DNA from 2 places in the Streptomyces sp. NPDC049970 genome. Region 2 is predicted to be linked to the other one. Evidence: riboswitches for the same ligand, from Rfam matches in the RefSeq annotation. Region 2 holds a riboswitch; the other holds the start of a gene.

Region 1 (10,930 bases), on a different contig from region 2:
ACGCTGCGGACGGACGCGACCGTCAGCTACGACCCCAACGTGCGTGCCGGGCTGACGGGAGACCGCGCCCGAGCGGTACGCCGGGCCGAGCGCTTCGTCGCGGTCTGCGACATCGCCAAGGCCAGCGACGAGGACCTGCGCCGGCTGTACCCGGACGAGGAACCCGAAGACGCCGCCGCCCGCTGGCTGCGCGCCGGGCCGGCCGTGGTCCTCCTCACCACGGGTGCCGGCGGCGCGCTGGCGTTCCTGCGCGACACGGTGGTGCGCGTCGGCGCGCCGTCCGTCCGGGTCGCGGACACGGTGGGGGCCGGCGACGCCTTCATGTCCGGCACGCTGCACGCCCTCGCCTCGCGCGGGCTGCTCGGAGAGCGGGGCCGCACCCGGCTGCGGTCCATGGACACGGCCGTGCTGGGAGACGTGCTGCGCCACGCGGTGGCGTCCGCCGCCGTCACGGTGGGGCGGTCCGGCGCCCTGCCTCCCGACCGGGCGGAGCTGGCAGCGGCTCTGACCAGCGTCCCTGCCCCCGGGTGACGAGGGTGTCCTCGCCCCACCCCGGTCGTTCAACTCGGTATGACCGTGACCCTTACCGACTCCGCCCCACCCTCCACCGCCGATCTGCTGACCGGCGTCCTCCTCGGTCCCGAATTCCGTCGTGAGCACGGCTTCTGGCAGCGGCTGATCAGCACAGAACCGTTCCGCCGCCCCGCGGGGGGAACACCCGAGGAGCGACTGGAACTCGCCTACGACCGGCTGCGCATCCTCAACCGGTCGCTCGACAGCGGAGCACGCCTCGCCGCCGACCTCCGGGCGCTGGCCGCCCTGCACGCCTGGCTCGGCCCGGTGGACCCCGCGCTCACCACCGTCGCGGGCATCCACTACAACCTGTTCCTCGGCAGTCTCCTCGACCACGACCGAGCCGGCCGCCGCGACCTCTCCGACTACCTCTCCATGCGGCGCATCGGCACCTACCTCTGCACGGAGGTGGCCCACGGCAACAACGCTGCGGCCATGGAGACCACCGCGACCTACGACGGCGAACGGGACGGATTCGTCCTGCACACCCCCAACGCGGGCGCGCAGAAGTTCATGCCCAACACCGGCCCCGCGGGCGGTGCCAAGTCCGGTCTGGTCGCCGCCCGCCTGCTGGCCGACGGCACGGACCACGGCGTACGCCTCTTCCTGGTGCGGCTCACCGACGACGTGCGGCCCTTGCCGGGCGTACGGGTCCGGCAGCTGCCGGCGCGGATGGGCAGCCCCGTCGACCACTGCCTCACCTCGTTCGACCAGCTGTTCCTCGCGCGGGACGCCCTGCTCGGCGACGGCGAAGGAGCGGGCGCGCAGGGCGAGTTCAGGACCGGGCCCGGGGACAGGCGGCGGCGCTTCCTGACGACCATCGGGCGGGTCACCCCCGGCCGGATCTCCATGAGCGCCTGCGCCGCGGGCTCGGCCCGCGCGACCCTGGCGGTCGCGGTGCGGTACGGCGGCCACCGGCTCGTCTCCGGTTCCCGGGGCACACCGAAGGTGCCGGTCAACGCCTACCGGACCCACCACGGGCCGCTCGCCTCGGCCATGGCCACGGTCTTCGCCATGAGCCTCCTGCACCTCAGAGCGCAGGACCGGTGGGAGAGCTGTACGGACGAGAGCGGCCGTACGGAGGCCGGCACGCTCGTCGACGTGGCGAAGGCCTGGATCACCTGGCGCGCCCGAGAGGTCATCGTGCAGAGCCGCGAACGCTGCGGTGCTCAGGCCCTGCTGGAGAACAACGGCATGACCGAGCTGGTCACCGGGGTGGAGGGCGCCATCACCGCGGAGGGAGACAACATCGCCCTGTACGCCAAGGCGGCCGCCGACATGCTCTTCGCCGCCGACCCCGGTCGGGAGTCCACCGCCGTCCCTGGGCCCGGCGACCTGAGCGACCCGCGCTTCCTGCGCACCCTCCTCGCCGCGGTGCGGGACACCTGGTTCGCCCGGGCCAGGGCCCGGGCGCTGCGGGTGCCCGACGCCGACGCCCTCGGGCGGTGGAACGCGGCCTCGGGGCCGGCCCTGCGCGGTGTCGAGGCCTTCGCGTACCTCCAGGCCGCCGAGGCGTTCTCCGACGCGCGCTCCGCTCTGCCGGAAGGGGCGGCCAAGGAGCGGCTGGGGGAGCTGGAGCGGCTGTTCGCCGTCGAGTGGGTGGCCCGCAACAGCGGCGACCTGCTGGCCGCCGGGTTCCTGAGCCGCGATCAGGTCGAGTCCCTCGCGGAGACCGCCGAGGAACTGGTCGCGACCGTCGCCGCGCACGCACAGGAACTGGCCGGCTCCTTCGCCCTGCCCGCCGAGCTGCTGGCCGACTGGCCGATCGCGGGACCCGGTTACGCCGACGCGTACGACGATCCCCGGGCATCCTGGCACGCCGGTGGGGGAGAGGCCCGATGAGCGGCCTCCGCACGGCACGCGGCCTGGTGGGCGAGAGCCTGGAGATCCTGGTCCTCCGTGCCGTCCTGCTGGCCTACTGGGGAACCGTGTCGGTGCTCTCGCGCCGGTGCGGGAAGTCGTCCGCGACCGGCGGCGAATCGGTTCGCCCCCACCCCTGAGACGTCCGGCGGCGGGTGCGCGGGGACGGACTCCGCCGCACCCGCCGCCGTTCCTGGCACGGTCCCGGAATCCGTCGGAACACCGCGTGATAACTTGCAGAAGCCAGTCGTACTCCACGTGGAGTCAGGGAATCCGGTGCGAATCCGGAGCTGACGCGCAGCGGTGAGGGGGACGGGCGGGGCCACGGCCACTGGGACACCCTCGGGTGCCCCGGGAAGGCGCTCCGCCCGGACGAACCCGAGTCCGAAGACCTGCTGGCACCCGCTTCCGCACCGGGAGCGGAACTCCGTACCGGGCTTCGCGCAAGAGCCCAGAGACGCCGAGGGACTCCGTGCCGCCCATAGCCACCGCCGTACGCCGAACCACCCTGCTCATCGCGGGACTTGTCCTGCTGGCCGCCTGCGGCGGCAACGGCGGCGGCTCCTCCCGCTCCGCAGACGGCGCGGGCGCCGACGGCTACCCGGTGACGCTCAGGAACTGCGGACGCACCGTGACCGTCGCCGCCGCCCCGCACCACGCGGTCTCCCTGGACCAGGGATCGACGGAGATCCTGCTCTCGCTCGGCCTCCAGGACAGGCTGGCGGGCACCTCCACCTGGACCGACCCGGTGATGGAGGGGCTGGAGAAGGCCAACGCGAAGGTCCCCCGCATCGCGGAGAACCGCCCCTCGTCGGAGAAGGTCCTCGGCCTGGAACCCGATTTCGTCAGCGCCTCGTTCGAGTCGACCCTCGGCAAGGGCGGTGTGGCGCCCCGCGAGCAGTTCGAGGACCTCGGAGTGCCCACCTACGTCTCGCCCGCCGACTGCACGGCCAAGGACAACAGCGGCAGCGGCGACGGTTCCCGCACCGAGCCCCTGACCATGGACAGCGTCTACACGGAAGTGCGGGACCTGGCAAGGCTGTTCGGGGTCCCGGAACGGGGCGACGCGCTCGTCTCCGAGCTGAGGGCCCGGATCACGGCGGCCACCACCCGGACCGACGCGTCCGACGCCACGCTGCTCTACTGGTTCGCCAACTCCGAATCCCCCTACCTGGCGGGATGCTGCGGGGCTCCGGGCATCATCACCGGGGAACTCGGGGCGGAGAACGTCTTCGACGACACGCACGAGGAGTGGCCCCAGATCAACTGGGAGACCGTCGCGGACCGCAACCCCGACGTGCTGGTCATCGGCGACCTGACCCGAAAGTCGCAGACCGCCGAGAGCGCCCGCAAGAAGATCGCGTTCCTGGAGTCCAACCCCGCCACCAGGAACATGGACGCCGTGCGGCACAAGCGGTACGTCCTGCTCAGCGGCCAGGCCATGAACCCCGGCATCCGGACCGTGGAGGGCGTGGAACGCGTCGCGGCCGGGCTGCGCTCGTTCGGACTCGCGGAGTGACGGACACCCGACCCGCGCCGACCGTCGCCCCCGAGTCGGCGCCCACCGGCCGGGCGGCCGGATCCGGTGTCCTGCGCGACGGCCTGGTGTGGACCGCCGGTGCGGCCCTGCTCCTCCTGTCCGTCGCGGTCGCCGTCACGATCGGCCCCGCGCGCATCTCCGTCCCGGACGTGTGGTCCGCGGTGGCCTCCCACCTCGGCGTCGGAGAGGCCCGGCTGACCCCCATCCGGGACGGCATCATCTGGAACCTGCGCATGCCCCGCACCCTGCTCGCCGCGGTGTGCGGGGCCGGGCTCGCGGTGTGCGGCACCGTGATGCAGTCCCTGCTGCGCAACCCGCTGGCCGATCCGTTCGTCCTCGGCGTCTCCTCCGGCGCGTCCACCGGGGCGGTCGTGGTCGTGGTCCTGGGCGTCGGCGGGGGAGCGGTGCCCGTCTCGGCGGGCGCGTTCGTCGGGGCCCTGTTCTCCTTCGCCCTCGTGCTGCTGCTCAGCCACACCCTCGGCGGCTCCACCGACCGTGTCGTCCTGTCCGGCGTCGCGGCCATGCAGCTCTTCTCCGCCCTGACCTCCTTCGTCGTGATGACCGCCGCCGACGCGGAGCAGACACGCGGCGTCCTGTTCTGGCTGCTCGGCTCCCTGAGCGGGGTCGGCTGGAGCGACGTGTGGCTGTGTTCCGCCGTCCTGGCCGTCACGCTGCTGATCTGCCTCGGCCATGCCCGCACCCTCGACGCCTTCGCCTTCGGCCAGGACGCGGCCGCCGCACTCGGGGTCCACGTCGCCCGCACCCGGATCGTGCTGCTCTGCACGACCGCGCTGCTGACCGCGGCCCTCGTCAGCTCGGCGGGCGCCATCGGCTTCGTCGGTCTCGTGCTGCCGCACGCGGCCCGGGCGCTGACCGGCTCGGGGCACCGCAGGCTGCTGCCGGTGACCGCACTGGCCGGGGCCGTGTTCCTGGTCTGGGTCGACACCCTGGCCAGGACCGTCCTCGACCCGCAGGAGGTGCCGGTGGGGGTGGTCACCTCGCTGATCGGGGTGCCCGCCTTCGTCCTGGTCCTCTACCGCACCCGGAGGAGCGCGTGACGCGGGAGAAGCCCGCGGCCGTGTCTCCGGGCGAGGGCCTGCGGGCGGCACGGGTCAGCAGGGAGGCCGGCGGAAGGATCGTGCTGGACGGGGTGAGCGTCTCGCCGGCGCCCGGCGCCACCGTCGGCCTCCTGGGTCCCAACGGCTCGGGCAAGACCACCCTGCTGCGGGTGATGGCGGGCGTACTCACCCCCGGCGCGGGCGTGGTCACCCTCGACGGCCGCACCCTCGCCGACACCGGCCGCAGAGCCGTGGCCCGTCGTGTGGCCGTGGTCGACCAGCACGCGGTCACCCAGGTCGACCTGAACGTCCTGGACGTCGTACGCCTCGGCCGCATCCCGCACCGGCGCGCCTGGTCCGCGCCGGGGCCCGAGGACGAGGCCGCCGTACGCGATGCGCTGGCGCGCACCGGACTCGCCGACCGCGCCGGGCAGTCCTGGCACACCCTGTCAGGAGGCGAGCGGCAGCGCGTCCAGATCGCCCGGGCACTCGCCCAGGAGCCGCGCGAACTCCTGCTGGACGAGCCGACCAACCATCTGGACATCCAGCACCAGCTGGAGCTGCTGTCCCTGGTCGCCGCGCTCCCCGTGACCGCGGTCGTCGCGCTCCACGACCTCAACCTGGCCGCCATGTTCTGCGACCGGATCACCGTGATGAGGGAAGGCCGGGTGGTGGCCGGCGGAACGCCCTCGGAGGTCATCACCGAGGAACTCATCGCCGACGTCTACCGGGTGCGCGCCGTCGTCACACCGGAAGGACCGGACGGCCGGCCCGCCGTACGCTTCCTGCCGGGCCGCGCCGTCCCCGGAGCACGGCGACGCGACGAAGGGACGGCCCCGTGAACCTCCCGGGTCCGCCCCTCGCTGTGGTCGTGCGGCGCGTGGCCGCTGTGTGAGGGGTCAGCGACGACGTCCCTGGCCGAACTCGCCGCCCATGTCCTTGCCGCTGCCCATGTCCTTGCCGTCCGCGTAGTCGATCTTCTCCTTGCGGATCTCGGCGGAGACTTCCTTCTGTTCGGTGACCTTGCTGGTCTCGAGACGGACCCGCTCCACCGGGACAGCCTCCTTGCGGACGGTGGCTCGTTCTGCGTGCAGGGTGACCTCGACGTCCTGTTCACCGAGGTCGGTCCGGCCCGCGGTACCCGTCGCCTTCTCGTCCGGCTGGAAAGGCTCGCGCACCACGCGTACCTCCTCGTGCGACACGGGCACCGTCCTGGTGACGTTCTCGGTGACGACGTACTTGTGCAGGCGGGCCCGGCCGCTCTCGTACTCCTCCGTACCGACCTGGAGCTGCTCCTCGGACCGGATCATCTCCTCCTGGCCACCGGCGCCCCCGGCGGACCGCTCGGCTCCGGCTCCCGCGAGCGGGCGCGACGTGGAGGACGTGTCCATGTCGCGGTGCCCACCCGCGCCGGCACCGGTGGTGCCCATGCCGGCTGTGGTGTCGGTGGGCTTCGTCCGGCCGCCCTTCGCCGCGCCGGCGGCCCCGGCCGCTCCGGCGGCGCCCATGGCCGCCGTGCCGGTCCCGGAGGCCGTGCGCCCGTCACCGCCGGTCCCGGTGCCCTTCCTGCTCAGCCCGTAGTGCCGGTAGAGCTCCTCCTCCTCCGCGACGGACAGGTGCGCGTCCGCGTCGACCCGGGGGGCCTCCTTGACGCGCTCCTTCGGATGCGAGATGTGCAGGTCGGACCCCACACGCCGGGCTCCGGCGAGCGGAACGAAGCTCTCCTTCATGCCGAACATGCCGGTCTTGACCGTGATCCAGTCCGGCTTGCCGGTGTCGTCGTCGACGTACACCCGCCCGACCGTGCCGACCTTCTCGCCGTCACTGTCGTAGACGGTCAGACCGTCGAGTTCTCCGGAATCCGTGAAACCGTCAGCGGCTCCCATGCCGATTCCTCCTCGCCCGGGCGCGTCCTGTAGGTGGGTCCAGCAGGGGAGGCGCGTCCGGATTCCATCGCGCCTCACCCGGTTGGACGCTGCAACTTCCCGGCCCGGTCGGCGAGCGGTCCGGGACACCCGGGATGGGCGGTGGCCCCGCTCCACGCGGCTCGCGGCCCACGGCCCGGGTTACGCCATTCGGGTGAGCGCCCTCCTGGGTGCGCCGCTTCCCGCGCCCCGGCCCGACCGTATGATTGACGCGCATTCGCCGACCGTCGGCGGGCCATTGCACCGGGGGTGCGCCATCGGTTCCGCACGTATCGACCTGCCGAGGCAGCGCGGCGAACTGCTGGCCCGGCAGGAGGACGGCGTCGGCCTCCACCACCTCGTCTGGCGGCTGGGAACCGGCTGGCGGGTGTGCAGCAGCGCCGTGCTCGGCGGTGGGATCGGACCACGCGGCTGGATCCTGAACGCCCAGGTGCCCGGTGGCTATCCCCGGCTCGACCCCGACCGCCACCTGGCGGAGATCGCGGCGGCCGAGGGGCTCACCGGTCCCGGCGCCGGGCTGATGACGGCCGCCGACGTGACCGCGTACACCACCGCGGACGACGGCGGGGTGAGGGCCACGGTCACCGGGGGGCTCGGAGTACGGGGGTGGGCGGCGGTGCCTGCCGAGGGCTCCGTCGGACCGCTGCCGCCGGGCACCGTGAACATCGTCGTCACGTTTCCCGTCGCCCTCTGCGACGCCGCTCTCGTCAACGCGGTGGCGACCGCCACCGAGGCGAAGGTCCAGGCGCTCCTGGACGCCGGACTCGACTGCTCCGGCACACCGACCGACGCGGTGTGCGTCGCCGCGCCCGACCCCGGGGACCGGCCCGGCGAACCGTTCGCGGGGCCGCGCTCGCGCTGGGGCGCGCGACTCGCCAGAGCCGTACACGGCGCCGTACTTGACACCGCGCTGCGGCAGGCTTGAGACCCGCCGGTCCCGTGACCGGTCCGCATCGACGAAGGGAACCTCCCATGACCACCCCGCACTCCGCGGACGCAGCCCCGGGCACGCCGACCGTCGCGGTCCTGGGCACCGGGATCATGGGATCCGGGATGGCCCTGAGCCTGCTCAGGGCCCGGCTCCCCGTCCGGGTCTGGAACCGCACGCGGGCCAAGGCGGAGCCTCTGGCCGCGCACGGCGCCACGGTGGCCGGCACCGCCGAGGAAGCGGTGCGCGGCGCCGACGTCGTCCTCACCGTGCTGAACGACGGCCGGTCCGTGACGGAGACGCTCACCGCCGCGACACCCGGGCTGCGCCCCGGGCAGATCTGGCTGCAGTGCTCCACCGTCGGCATCGACGCCACGGCCGACCTCGCGCACCGGGCCTCCGGCCTGGGCCTGGTCTACCTCGACGCCCCGGTGTCCGGCACCAAGCAGCCCGCCGAGCAGGGCGCGCTCACCGTCTTCGTCGCCGGCCCGTCCGGTGCCCGCGCGACGGCACTGCCCGTGCTGGAGGCCATCGGACAGCGCACCCTGTGGGTCGGCGACGAACCGGGCGCGGCCACCCGGCTCAAACTCGTCGCCAACACCTGGGTGATCAACATGGTCAACAGCGTGGCGGAGTGCCTCAACCTCGCCGAGGGCCTCGGGCTCGACCCGCGGCTCTTCCTGGACGCGATGAAGGGGGGACCGCTCGACACGCCGTATCTGCAGGGCAAGTCGGCCGCCGTGCTCTCGGGCGACCTCGGCCCGAGCTTCGCACTCTCCACGGCGCTCAAGGACACCCGGCTGATCCTGGACGCCGCCGAGGCGTCCGGGGTCAGGCTGGACCTGGTCGCCGCCTCCGCCGAGCGGTTCACCCGTGCGGAGGCGGCCGGACACGGGGACCAGGACATGATCGCCACGTACTACGCGGGCCGCGCCGAATAGCGCGTCAGACGACGGTCACCGGATGCCTCACCACCGCGTCGAAGAGATAGCCCTGCGTGTTGTGGGCCGCCGTCGCGGGCTGGGTACGCCCCGACCGGTCCGTCGCCCGGGCGAGCAGCACGCCGGGGCCCGCGGTCCGGGGCACCCAGTCGGCCGTCCACCGCACCCAGCTCCCCGCGCGGGGCTCGTCGCGCAGCCGGGCCGCGCGCCACACGGTGCCTCCGTCGGTGCTGACCTCCACCCGCCGCACCGGGGCGCCACCCGACCAGGACCGGCCGGTCAGCAGGTGCCTGCGGCCGGCGTCGAACGAGGCACCGGGCGGGAGTTCGAACGCGCTCTTGAGCGTCTGGCGGGTCAGCGGCGCACTGCCCTCGGGCGGGTACCCCGGTCCGAACAGCCGGTACAGGCCTGTGTTCCACGGAGTCAGCAGCGGTTCGGCGCTCACCTCGATGTCGCCCACCCACTTGATGTTGGCGATGCCCACCCAGGACGGCACGATCAGGCGGACCGGGGCGCCGTGGTCGGGAGGCAGGGGCTCGCCGTTCATCTCGTACGCGAGGAGCACGTCGTCCAGCGCTTTCGCCACCGGCAGCGGCCTGCGGACCCGGCCCAGGTTCGTGCCGTCGCTGACGACCTCGGCGTCCAGGCCGCGCGGCAGCACGTCCACGGCGTTCGGGCCGATGCCCGCCCGGCGCAGCACATCGCCGAGCCGCACCCCGCGCCAGCGAGCCGTCCCGATCGCGCCGAGGGTCCAGGCGGTGCCGCTGACCTGCCGGCCCTGCTGCGAGGTGAAGAGGCTCCGGCCGTTGCCCGCGCACTCGACGAACGCGGTGCGGCAGACCGCCGGAAGGGCCCGCAGCGCCTCGTACGAGAAGTCCACCGGCCCGCCCCTCAGCCCGCTGCCCCACACCGTGAGCTTCCATTCGGCCGGGTCGATGAGAGGGGTCGCCGTGTGGTTGCGTACGAAGAAGCGGTCCGCGGGAGTGAGCAGCCCGGTGTCCCGCAGCGCCGCGAAGTTCGTCTCCGCGTTGGTGCCGCGCACGGTGAACAGTTCCGGTGGCAGCGGCTTCACCACCCCCGGCGACGTGACCGCCGCACGGGCCGGGGCGGCGGCGGCCGGGACCAGTGGAGCGGCGAGTGAGGCCGCGGCGACCAGCCGCAGCAGATCACGGCGGTCGATACCCGCCGCTCGCGCGCTGCCGCGGGACCACTGCCGCAACCGCATCCGGTCGTAGGCGGCTTCGGACTGCGGTTCGGAACTCATGGGTGCTCCTGGGGGAGGGGGCCGGAGGGGAGGGCGGGCTGTGCGGTCCGTCGGAGGGGTCAGTGGGCGGCTGCCAGCAACTCCCGCACGAGGGAACCGACCTGGCCGGTCTCGATGAGGAACCCGTCGTGACCGCAGGGGGATTCGATGGTCCTGAGGCGGTCGGCGCCCGGCAGCAGGGCCGCCGCCTCCGCCTGTTGGGCGAGCGGGTACAGCCGGTCGGAGTCGATGCCCGCCACCAGGGCGGGCATGTCCGCCCGGCGCAGGGCCCGTGCGACGCCGCCGCGGCCCCGACCCACGTCGTGACCGTTCATGGCCTCGGTGAGCGTGACGTAACTGCCCGCGTCGAAACGGCGCACCAACTTGGCCGCGTGGTGGTCGAGGTACGACTCCACCTGGTAGCGCCCGCCCCGCGAGGGCACCTCACCGGCCTGTGCCCGCCTCCCGAACCTGGCCGCCAGCTCCGGCTCGCTGCGGTAGGTGACATGGGCGATCTGCCGGGCCAGCCCGAGTCCCCGGTGCGGACCCGAGCCGGGCGGCGCGTCGTGGTAGTCGCCGCCGCGCCAGCCCGGGTCGGCCCGGATCGCCGAGATCTGCAGACCGCCCCAGGCGATCTGTTCGGCCGAGGACGCGGTGGGGGCGGCGAGCACCAGCAGGGACCCCGTACGGTCCGGGCGGCTCACCGCCCATTCGAGCGCCCTCATGCCCCCCATCGAACCGCCGACCACCGAGGCCCACCTGCCGATTCCCAGTGCGTCGGCGAGCCTCGCCTCCGCGGACACCTGGTCACGGATGGTCAGAGACGGGAAGGCGGAGCCCCGGACGGCGCCGGGGCGCACGG
Region 2 (10,930 bases):
GGCTCCGACGGCCGTCGCTCCCTCCCCTACGGGGAGCGCGCCGCCGCCCAGCGTGCCCGCTTCGGACTGCCGTTGCTGCCGACCACCACCATCGGCTCGTTCCCGCAGACCGACGAACTGCGCACGGCCCGCGCGGACCTGCGGGCCGGACGCATCGGCACCGCCGGGTACGAGGAGCGCATCGAGGCCGAGATCGGCGAGGTGATCTCCTTCCAGGAGAGGACCGGCATCGACGTCCTCGTGCACGGCGAGCCCGAGCGCAACGACATGGTGCACTACTTCGCCGAGCAGCTGACGGGGTACCTCGCCACTCGGCACGGCTGGGTCCAGTCCTACGGCACCCGCTACGTCCGTCCCCCGGTGCTGGCCGGCGACATCTCCCGCCCCGATCCGATGACGGTGCGCTGGACGACGTACGCCCAGTCCCTCACCGACCGCCCGGTCAAGGGCATGCTGACCGGACCGGTCACCATGCTGGCCTGGTCCTTCGTCCGCGACGACCAGCCGCTCGGTGACACCGCCCGCCAGGTCGCGCTGGCCCTGCGCGACGAGGTCGGCGATCTGGAGGCCGCGGGCACGTCCGTCATCCAGGTGGACGAGCCCGCTCTGCGCGAGACCCTGCCGCTCCGCGCGGCGGACCGTCCCGCCTATCTGGACTGGGCCACCGAGTCGTTCCGGCTCACCACCGGCGGCGTGCGGCCGGACACCCAGATCCACACCCACATGTGCTACGCCGAGTTCGGCGACATCATCCAGGCCATCGACGACCTCGACGCCGACGTCATCAGCCTGGAGGCGGCCCGCTCCCACATGCAGGTCGCCCACGAGCTCGCCGCCCACGGGTATCCGCGCGAGGCGGGACCGGGCGTCTACGACATCCACTCGCCCCGGGTGCCGGGCGCCGAGGAGGCCGCGGACCTGCTCCGGACCGGACTGGAGGCCATCCCGGCGGAGCGGCTGTGGGTGAACCCGGACTGCGGTCTCAAGACCCGGGGCTGGCCCGAGACCCGTGCGGCGCTGGGGAATCTGGTCGCCGCGGCACGCACGGTCCGTGGTGAGCTGTCCGGGTCCTGACCGACCGGGCGGCGCCGGCCGGGGCGCGCGACACGCCCCGGCCGGTGCCCGGCGGACCTCCCGCCGGTGTCGCGGGTCCGAGTGACGGGCCCGGCGCGTCTCAGTCGGCGAAACAGCAGTCCCCGCACTTCGAACCGGCCGGTGTCCGGTAGTACAGGCAGCAACTGCGACGGCGGAAGGCCAGGTCCGGTCCGGTCAGGGATCCCGTACCGACGAGCCTTCCGGTGCCGAGCAGTCGCGTGACCAGGCGGGTGAGCGGCGTCCGCAGACCGGGCCGGGCGGCCAGGAGCACTCCGGCCGAACCCGCCAGCGCGGAGGCCGCGTTCCCGTCCAGCAGGCGGGGGGCGATCTTGACGTCCAGCCCGGCCTCCAACGCCGCCAGGTGCCCCATCACCTCGGTGCTCAGGGCGTGTTCGCGGTGCGGGAGCCGGTCGGCGTACCACCCGGCGGGGTGCGGCAGCCTGAGTGCCGAGCCGGTGTCGGCGCGTTGCAGGGCGTCGAGGTCCAGCACGATCCCGTGGAGCAGGGCGCAGGCCAGCACGGGTGACCAGAGGCGGGCCGCGTGCCCCAGTTGGGCGATGGACACGCCGACGCGCGGATCCCTGGTGCGGTACCGGTCGGCGACGGCCGTGGCGAGGTCGGCGAACCCGCGGGCGTACGACTCCTGGACGGGGTGCCAGCCCTCGCCGGGGCCACCGGTCCGCATGGCGAAGAAACCCCCGAGGGCGGCCGCGTCCTCCATCGCCGCCGCCACGGCGTCCTGGGGCGCCCGAGCCGGATCAGCCATGCCGGGTGCCCTCTCCCCCGTGCGTCGCCTGGTGGACGGCTCCGCGCGGACCGGCCGCTTCGGCACCTCGGTCCACCGGGCGCCGCCGGCCTCAGGTGGCCGCACGGCGCCGGGGAGGCAGGAAGGTGTAGAGGTCGAGGATCTCGGGCCTGGACGCCAGGCCCGGGCCGCCCGCACGCACCCAGGCGGCGATGTCCTCCGTCGCGTCAGGGTCGTTGACCAGTCCCAGCCAGACCGGCCGGCCTCCGGCGGCCCGGCCGGCGGCGGAGGGCTGCACGACGACGACGTTGGCCTGGTCGCACACGTCGAGGCACTCGGAGACCCGCACCGGTGCCTCGGTGCGCAGCCGCGCCGTCTGCGCCGCGTGGTCCACTCCGGTCACCTTGGGACTGCCGCAGCAGCAGTCCCGGCACACGACGATGCGGCAGGGGGCCGGGCCCGCCGTCCTCACCGCCACCACGGTGTCCGAAGCCTCCTGGGCCGGGTTGTCGGGCACGCCGAACCACCCTCTCTCCGGGGAGATCCGCCCCGGTGTACGTCGAGGAGGCGACCGCGTGAGTCTCCTGGCTCCCGGGTCGAAGTCCGTCCCGTCCTCACCGCTCCGTCCGGAGGGGCACCAAGGACGGGACGGATCAACTCGCCGGTCACAGTGGCGGGACCGCGCCGGATTCGCACCGGCTTCCTCGGACCGCCGTCGCCCTGTCGTGGGTCATCATGACATCCGACGGAAGGGGGCCGCCGGGCGCGGCGTCCCGGGAACCCGCCACAGGGGCGGCCCTTTCCGTCGGGGCGCGCGGCGGGAGGCCGGGACCGCCCACTTGACCGCGCCCCGACGGAACGTACTATCACCAGGTCATCGCCGCGACGGGAGACAGGAAGCCGGTGTGAATCCGGCACGGTCCCGCCACTGTGACCGGGGAGTGCGACCCTCGACATGCCACTGCGCGCCGCGTGGGAAGGCCGAGGGGAAGCGTCGATCCGGGAGTCAGGACACTGGCCTGTCGCGGGCCCGATCCGAGGAGCGCGGACTCCCCAGGAGGCTTCACGTGTTCACAGCCATGTCCCTTTCCCCGCAGGCCGTTCGACCCCGCCGACGCACGTCCCCGCGGGTCGCGGCAGGCGCGCTCGCGCTGGCGGCACTCGCCCTGACCACGGGGTGCGGCTCCGCCGGTGGCGCGGGCGGAAGCCCGGAGGGCGGGGTGCAGGTGTCCGAGGGCTTCCCCGTCACGATCGACAACTGCGGGGTGAGGACGACGTACACCGAGCCTCCGGCGCGGGTGGTCACCATCCACCAGCACCCGGCGGAGCTGATGCTCGCACTCGGCCTGGGCGACCACCTGGCCGGTACCGCCTTCCCCGACTCGGCCGTGCTGCCCGAGTTGAAGCAGGAGTACGAGGCCGTCCCCGAACTGGCCGAGAGGGAACCGTCGTTCGAGACTGTCCTGGAGGCGGAACCCGACCTCGTCTACGGCGGGTACGGCAGCGCGTTCGCGGACAAGGAGGGGCGCTCGCGCAAGGCGTTCGCCGACGCCGGGATCGACACCCACCTCAACCGCGAGTACTGCGGCAGGAAGCGGGTGACGATGGAGGACACCTACGACGAGATCCGCACCGTGGGCACGATCTTCGGTGTGTCCGACCGCGCCGACACGCTGGTCTCCGATCTGAAGGGGCGGGTCTCCGAGGCCGCGTCCGCCGTCGAGGGCGAATCCGACATGCCGGTCTTCGTCTACGACAGCGGCGACAAGTCGGCCTTCACCGCGGGCGGCAGGAGCCTGGGGACCGAGCTGATCCGGCTCGCCGGCGGCCGCAACGTCTTCGCCGATCTGGACGACGTGTTCGGGGACGTCTCCTGGGAGCAGGTCGTGGAGCGCAAGCCGGAGGCCATAGCCATCTACGACTACGAGGGTTCCGGGAGCGTCGAGCAGAAGAAGGCGTACCTGCTCGCCCAGCCGGCGCTCGCGGATGTGCCGGCGATCAGGAACGAGCGGTTCGTCGTCCTGCCGCTGACCGCGACCCTGGTCGGGATCCGGTCGGCGTACGCGGTCGGGGACCTCGCCCGTGGGCTGCACCCCGAGAGCTTCCGGTGACCGCTCCGGCCGTGGGCACCCCGGCGGAGCCTGCCGTGGGACGGCGCGCGAAGGGTGGCACCGCGGCGGGCGGGGGGACGTTCGCCGTGGCCCTGCTCGTCCTGACCGCCGTGCTTCTCGCATCCGTCGTCGCGGGTCTGGCCATCGGTTCGGTGCACGTCCCGCCGGGCCAGGTGTGGGGAATCGTGTGGCACGCCGTGGGCGCCGACCGGTCCGCGCCGGACTGGTCGCGGGCCCGCGAGACCATCGTGCTGGACGTACGGGCGCCACGTGTCCTGCTCGGGGTGGTGACCGGCGCCGGGCTTGCGGTCGTGGGGACCGCGATGCAGGCACTCGTACGCAACCCCCTAGCGGAGCCCTACCTGTTGGGGGTCTCCTCCGGGGCGTCCCTCGGCGCCGTGACCGTGATCGTGTTCGGGGTGACTCTGTTCGGGCCGGTGTCGCTCCCGGTCGCCGCGTTCGCCGGAGCGCTGGGTGCCCTGCTGCTGGTGTACGCCACCGCCCGTACGGGGGGCCGCATCACGTCCGTGCGGCTGGTGCTGTCCGGTGTGGCGGTCGCGGCCGTACTCACGGCGGTGCTGGACCTGCTGCTGCTGACCAGCGACCGGGGGAACGAGACGCGCGCGATCCTCGCCTGGACGCTCGGTGGCCTCGGCGGTGTCGACTGGGCCACTCTCCGGCTGCCCGGCGCGGCGCTGCTGCTCGGCATCGGTGTCCTCTCCGTGCAGGCACGCAATCTGAACCTGTTGCTGGCCGGCGAGGAGGCCGCCACCACGATGGGCCTGGACGTGGGCCGCTTCCGGTCGCGCATGTTCGTGCTGCTCTCCCTCGTCACCGGCGTGCTGGTGGCGGCTGCCGGGCCGATCGGTTTCGTCGGTCTGATGCTCCCGCACATCGTGCGGCTGTTCGTCGGCGGTGACCACCGCCGGGTGCTGCCCACGGCCGCGCTCGGCGGAGCGGTGTTCCTCGTCTGGGCCGACATCGCCGCGCGTGTGGTGGCCGCACCGATGGAGATCCCGGTCGGGGTGCTCACGGCGCTGTGCGGCGGGCCGTTCTTCCTCTGGCTGATGCGCCGCGACGCACGGCGCGGCACGGGCGAGGGTGTGGCATGAGGGCAGCCGAACTCGTCGTCGACTCGGTCACTCTCACGGCCGGCGCCCATCAGCTGGTGCGCGACGTGTCGATGACCGCTCGCCCCGGTGAGGTGATCGGCCTGGTCGGGCCGAACGGCAGCGGCAAGTCCAGCCTGCTGCGCGCCGTCTACCGCGTCCTGCGCCCCGCCGCCGGCCGGGTCGGGGTCGACGGGCAGGATGCCTGGTCGCTGCCGGTGCGGCGACTCGCCCGGACGGTGGCGGCGGTGACGCAGGAGCCGGGGGCGGAGTTCGACCTCACGGTGCGCGAGGTGGTCGCCATGGGCCGTACGCCGCACAAACGGCTGCTCGCGGGGGACACCGCCGAGGACGCGGAGCTGATCGGGACGGCGCTCGGCGCGGTGGACGTCACCGGGCTGGCGGACCACCCCTTCGACCGACTCTCCGGGGGCGAGCGCCAGCGCGTCCTGATCGCACGGGCACTCGCCCAGCAGCCCTCGCTGCTGGTCCTCGACGAACCGACCAACCACCTGGACATAAAGCACCAGTTGTCGGTCCTCGGCGTGCTGAGGAGACTGCCGGCCACGGTCCTGGTCGCCCTGCACGACCTCAACCTCGCCGCGTACCACTGCGACCGTCTGTACGTCCTCGACGCGGGCGAGGTCGTCGCCTCGGGCACGCCCGCCGAGGTGCTGACCCCGCGTCTCCTCGCCGAGGTGTACGGGGTGGAGGGCGAGGTGACCGTCCACCCCCGGACCGGGGCGCCCCATGTGACGTTCCTGCCGGAGGGGCCGCCTCCCCACGGACCCGCCGGAGCGTAGTCGCGGCCGGCACAGCGGAAGGATCCGTCCCCTCGGCCGACCGGAGGCCGGGCGAGGGGACGGATCCTGGGTAAGGCAGGACAGCCGCGGGGTGTCAGTCGAGGGCGGGCGGTGCCGCGTCCGCCGAAGTGCCCCACCGCGAGGGAGCCGTACCGACCTCGAAGGACAGGTCGCGGGTGCCGCGGATGTCCTCGGTGGTCAGGTAGGTCTTCGCGTACGCGGTCCCGTCGGTCCGGGCGGACTGGATGTAGCGCGCCGAGTCGGAGGTGCCCGGAGCCCTCACGGTCAGCCGGCCCTCGGGGTAGTAGCGGCGGTCCAGGGTGAGGTCCACCCGCTCGAAGACGGGGGTCGAGAGCCCCCAGGTGTCCGTGCCCGGCTGGACCGGGAAGATCCCGATCGAGGACAGGACGTTCCAGGCGGACATCGTCCCGAGGTCGTCGTTCCCGGTCATGCCGGTCGGGGCGTCGGTGAAGAGGGTGAGCGCCGCGTGCACGACGTCGGTCGTCTTCGAGGGCTGGCCGGTGGAGAGGTAGGTGTACGGGGCGATCAGGTCGGGTTCGTTCTGCGGGTTGTACTTGTCCGCGTTGTAGTAGTCGTACGGCCCGTTCACCCACACCTCGCGGGCGGTCTTCGCCGGGTCCTTCAGGAGCTCGTCGTAGGCGAAGAACGAGTCGAGGCGCTCGTTGGCGGCCTGGGTGCCGCCGATCAGGGAGACCATGCCGGGCAGGTCCTGCGGGACGAGCCACTGGTACTGCCAGGACGTGCCCTCGTGGAAGCCCTCGCTCTGTGCGGGGTCGACGGGTCCGGTGAAGTCGCCGGCGGCGTCGCGGGCGCGGAAGAAGCCGGTCGAACTGTCGAAGATCTTCCGGTAGTTCTGCGCGCGCTCCGTGTAGCGCTCGGCGTCCGCCTCGTGGCCCAGCTCCTTCGCCATCTGGCCGAGCATCGCGTCGGACAGTGCGTACTCCAGGGTCGCGGAGGCGCCGTGGTCGTAGTCGGAGTCACCGGGCTTCACGTGCTGGCGACCCTTGATGTAGGGCGCGAAACCGTCGGCGAGGTACTCCTTGTTGGCTTCGCGGCCCACAGGGGCGGAGTCGGCCGACGGCACTCCGTCGGCGTTCTTCCTGAGCGCCCGGTAGGCCTGCTCCTCGTACCCCTTGAGCAGTCCCTGCTGGTAGGCGTTGGTGAGGAACGGCGTGACGGGGTCGCCCGTCATGATGTTCGTCTCGACCGTGCCGTATCCCCACTTGGGGAGCCAGCCGCTGTCCTGGTCGATCTTGATGACGGAGATCGCCATGTCGCGTGACTCGCTCGGCGCGAGGAGCGACAGCAGCTGGGCCTGGGTGCGGTAGGTGTCCCAGAGCGACCAGTTCTGGTAGTACGTGAAACCCTTGGCGCGGTGGGTCTTCTGGTCCCAGCCGGTGTAGCGGCCGTCGACGTCGCTGCCGATGTTCGGCGCGAGGAAGGAACGGTAGAGGGACGAGTAGAAGGTCCGGCGAAGGGTCTCGCTGCCGCCCTGCGCCCGGACCTCGCCGAGCCGGTCCTCCCAGGCGGACTGTGCGGCGCGTGCGACCCTGTCGTACGGACGGCCGCCCTCCGCGCGGAGGTTTAGGGCAGCGCCCTTGGCGTCGACGTAGGAGATCGCCGTGGTCGCCTCGACGCTGCGGTCCTCGGTCGTGTCGAAGCGCAGGAAGGCGCCGTTGCGCTCGTCGCCGGCGGCCGAGGTCTTCGAACCCTCGGTGACCTTCTCGCCCTTCCACGTGCCCGAGGTGGCGAAGGGCCGGTCGAAGCGCGTGATCGTGTAGACCGTGTACGGCTTGGTGTCCTGGCAGAAGCCGCTGCCGGTGATGGCCGTGCGCACGGTGCGGCTGTCGAGGATCTCGACCTTGGTGTTCACGGTCTTGTGCAGCGACTGGCCCGCGTTGATGAGGACGTTGGCCTTGTCGGTGGCGGGAAACGTGTAGCGCTGCACACCGGTGCGCTCGGTGGCGCTCAGTTCCGCCTTGATACCGGTCTTCAGGCCGACGGTGTAGGTGCCGGGGCTCGCCTTCTCGTCGTCGTGGCTGAACTCGGCCGCGTAGGCGGCGTTGTCCGTCGACGTGATGTCACCGGTGGTCGGCAGCACGGGGAGGTCGCCGCCGAGGCCGCAGCCCACGCCGGAGATGTGGACGGTGGAGAAGCCCCTGATGTGGGTCTCCGAGTAGTCGTACCCCGTGTTGTGGCCGGTGTCGGGCGAGAGCTGCACCATTCCGAACGGGACCGCGGCACCCGGATAGGTGTTGCCCTCGTTCTCTGTTCCGATGAACGGGTTGACCAGATCGGTCAGCCGGCCGCGCTCGGAGTGCGCCCCTCCGTCCGCCGCGGCGGGTGCGGCGACGGCGGCTCCGAGGAGCGCGGCCGTGGCGGCCGCCGTCCCCGCACCGCGTATCAAGTGGGTCCATCTCATGGGAAGAACGCCTCTCCAGCCTTAGACAACGTTGTCATATCGCACTGCGCGATCATTCTTGGCCTGAATTCGTGTACTCGTCAAGAGTTACGGCAAGAGCGGGCGACCGCCCTGGACCGGACACCGGGGGCCCTGGCGCTCCGGGATGTCCCGGACCACACGCCGGTCGTGGGACAGCTCCCGCGCATTCGGGGGATGCGTCCGGGGGGCGACCGTCGGAGGTGTGCGGTCCCCCGCGCGACTGCCGCCGTACGACGAGTCGGCCCACCCGTCCGCATGACGCGGAACACACCCCCTTGCGCTTGATCGTCGCAACGGTGTCAGGTTTTACGGTACGTGCATGACCTCCGAGACCACGACCTCCCTGCTCCTCTCCCCCACCCGCCTCGGTCGGCACGCGTTGGCGAACCGCCTGGTCATGGCGCCCATGACCCGCAACCGCGCCGAGGACGACGGCACGGCCACCCCGCTGATGGCCGAGTACTACGCCCAGCGCGCCGGAGCCGGTCTGATCATCGCCGAAGCCTCGACCCCCAGTCAGGTCGGCCGGACGTATCCGAACATCACCGCCCTGCACACCGACGCCCACACGGCCGGGTGGCGCCAGGTCACCCAGGCCGTCAGGGCGGCCGGCGGCGGACCGATGTTCCTCCAGATCCAGCACGGCGGACGTGTCGGCCACCCCGACACCAGCGGTCTCACCCCGATCGCCCCCTCCCCGATCCCGCTGCCCGAGTCGATCCACACCCCGACGGGACGTCAGGAGGCAGTAACACCACGCGAGATGACGCCCGACGACATCCGGACGACGATCCGTGACTTCGCCGCCACGGCACGGCGGGCCGTCGACGCGGGTTTCGCCGGGGTCGAGGTGCACAGCGCGAACGGCTACCTGCTCCACCAGTTCCTCACCACTGGCACCAACCACCGCACCGACGGTTACGGCGGCAGTGTCGGGAACCGGATCCGCTTCACCTCCGAGGTGATCGACGCCGTCATCGACGCGATCGGGGCCGAGCGCACCGGCCTGCGCATCTCGCCCGGCCACAGTGTCAACGGCGTCACGGACACCGATGCCGACGCCGTCTACCCCGCGCTGCTCGAAGCCAACGACGGCAAGGGGCTCGCCTACCTCCACGTCGCGTTCGCCTCTCCCGACGAGCCGCTCTTCTCCCGCCTGCGCGAGATCTGGTCCGGAACCCTCATCGCCAACCCGGTGCTGCCCACCGACCGGATCCCGGCCGACGGAGGCAGGGAGGCGGCCGAGCGCCTCCTCTGCGCGGGCGCGGACCTCATCGCCCTGGGCCGCCCGTTCCTCGCCAATCCCGACCTGGTCGAACGGCTGCGCACCGGCGCGCCGGTCAACGCCGTACGCGCCAAGTACGCGATGTACACGGGCGGGCCCGTCGGATACACCGACTACCCCACGCACTGCTGAGACGGACGGCGCGCGACTCCCTCGTCCGTCCGCCCATCCGGTCAGTCGGACGGTGGGTCGACCGGGCGGTTCGAGGCGGGCCTCCTCCAGGTGGTCGCACGGCGGGCCCATTCGGTTTCCGGGTCGCGCGTGCGGCCGGGGTCAACAGGAGCACGGGGGGGCCGGCCCGTGCTCCCGGCGTCTCTCCGCCCGCCGCTTGCGCGCGTCCCGGTCGGGAATGCCCACCGGGAGTGCGTGGAGGCCAAGAACGGCAACCTCGACTCGGTGGTGGCGGGTGCCGGGGTGCTCCCCGGCGCCTGACACACGGCGCGCCCGTGCGGCTGCGCCGAGCGGGCCGCACCCGCGGGCGGGTACCGAGGCGGCTCCGAACCGGGACGGCAGGCTCGCCCGAACCGGCTGGTAGTCGGCCGGCCTCGTGAGAGTCGGCAGGCCTTGTCGGAAAACTATGAATGATGGTTCACTTCTTTCGTGGCCTACCGGAAGACCCCCGCAGAGCTCAGGCGTCTCGAAGCCGCTCGTGACCGACTCGTGGCCGGCGCCGCTGCCGTCGTGGCCGAGGTGGGCTGGGCTCGGGCCTCCGTGACCGCAGTCGCCGAGGCGGCGGGTATGTCGGCCGGTTCGGTGTACCAGCACTTCCCGTCGAAGGCGGCGCTCGCCGTCGAGGTGTTCCGGCGCGCGGCGGGCCGTGAGCTGGACGTCCTGGGGTCCGTCCTCGGCGCCCCCGGGGACCCGGTCGAGCGCCTCACTGCCGGTGTCCAGGTCTTCGCCCGCCGCGCCCTGGAGAACCGCGGGCAGGCGTACGCCCTGCTCGCCGCACCGGCCGAACCGGCCGTCGGAGCCGAGCGCCTGGAGTTCCGCCGCCGGTACCGCGCGCTCTTCGCCGAGGTGGTCGAGGAGGGCATGGAACGGGGGCTGCTGCCGCCCCAGAACGGCGAGATCACCGCGGCGGCGCTCACCGGTGCGATCGGCGAGGTGCTGGTCGCGCCGCTCGGCGCTCCGGAGTCCGACGACACCCACGGACTCCTTCGCGAACTCACCGCGATGGCACTGCGCTGCGCGGGCGCGCCTCCCGCAGATCTCCCGCACCGCCCCGACCCCGCCCAGGAGGGCCATCATGTCCGCGACCGACACCCCGCACAGCCGCCCCTCGGGCACCACCCACGAGGTGACGAACCAGCCGCCGCCG

Evidence for each region. A riboswitch is a leader RNA that binds a small molecule or an ion and turns the genes downstream of it on or off. The one in region 2 is predicted to bind cobalamin.
Region 1: another riboswitch for cobalamin. It lies ahead of AB0I83_RS22885 (ABC transporter substrate-binding protein); the one in region 2 lies ahead of AB0I83_RS14960 (ABC transporter substrate-binding protein).

The regions. Positions count from the first base shown of each region.
Region 1 covers NZ_JBFALP010000014.1:68,085-79,014, forward strand. The annotation lists gene AB0I83_RS22870 (carbohydrate kinase) at 1-531, shown strand, start outside; gene AB0I83_RS22875 (acyl-CoA dehydrogenase) at 571-2,415, shown strand; gene AB0I83_RS22880 (hypothetical protein) at 2,412-2,573, shown strand; cobalamin riboswitch at 2,661-2,848, shown strand; gene AB0I83_RS22885 (ABC transporter substrate-binding protein) at 2,906-3,952, shown strand; gene AB0I83_RS22890 (iron chelate uptake ABC transporter family permease subunit) at 4,024-5,031, shown strand; gene AB0I83_RS22895 (ABC transporter ATP-binding protein) at 5,052-5,873, shown strand; gene AB0I83_RS22900 (PRC and DUF2382 domain-containing protein) at 5,931-6,917, opposite strand; gene AB0I83_RS22905 (adenosylcobinamide amidohydrolase) at 7,159-7,881, shown strand; gene AB0I83_RS22910 (NAD(P)-dependent oxidoreductase) at 7,929-8,825, shown strand; gene AB0I83_RS22915 (sulfite oxidase) at 8,830-10,089, opposite strand; gene AB0I83_RS22920 (homoserine O-acetyltransferase) at 10,149-10,930, opposite strand, start outside.
Region 2 covers NZ_JBFALP010000006.1:330,052-340,981, forward strand. The annotation lists gene metE (5-methyltetrahydropteroyltriglutamate--homocysteine S-methyltransferase) at 1-1,074, shown strand, start outside; gene AB0I83_RS14950 ((2Fe-2S)-binding protein) at 1,175-1,861, opposite strand; gene AB0I83_RS14955 ((2Fe-2S) ferredoxin domain-containing protein) at 1,953-2,321, opposite strand; cobalamin riboswitch at 2,418-2,546, opposite strand; cobalamin riboswitch at 2,695-2,878, shown strand; gene AB0I83_RS14960 (ABC transporter substrate-binding protein) at 2,920-3,951, shown strand; gene AB0I83_RS14965 (iron ABC transporter permease) at 3,987-5,063, shown strand; gene AB0I83_RS14970 (ABC transporter ATP-binding protein) at 5,060-5,863, shown strand; gene AB0I83_RS14975 (GH92 family glycosyl hydrolase) at 5,958-8,306, opposite strand; gene AB0I83_RS14980 (alkene reductase) at 8,647-9,744, shown strand; partial or broken gene AB0I83_RS14985 (TetR/AcrR family transcriptional regulator) at 10,213-10,812, shown strand; gene AB0I83_RS14990 (acyl-CoA dehydrogenase family protein) at 10,859-10,930, shown strand, end outside.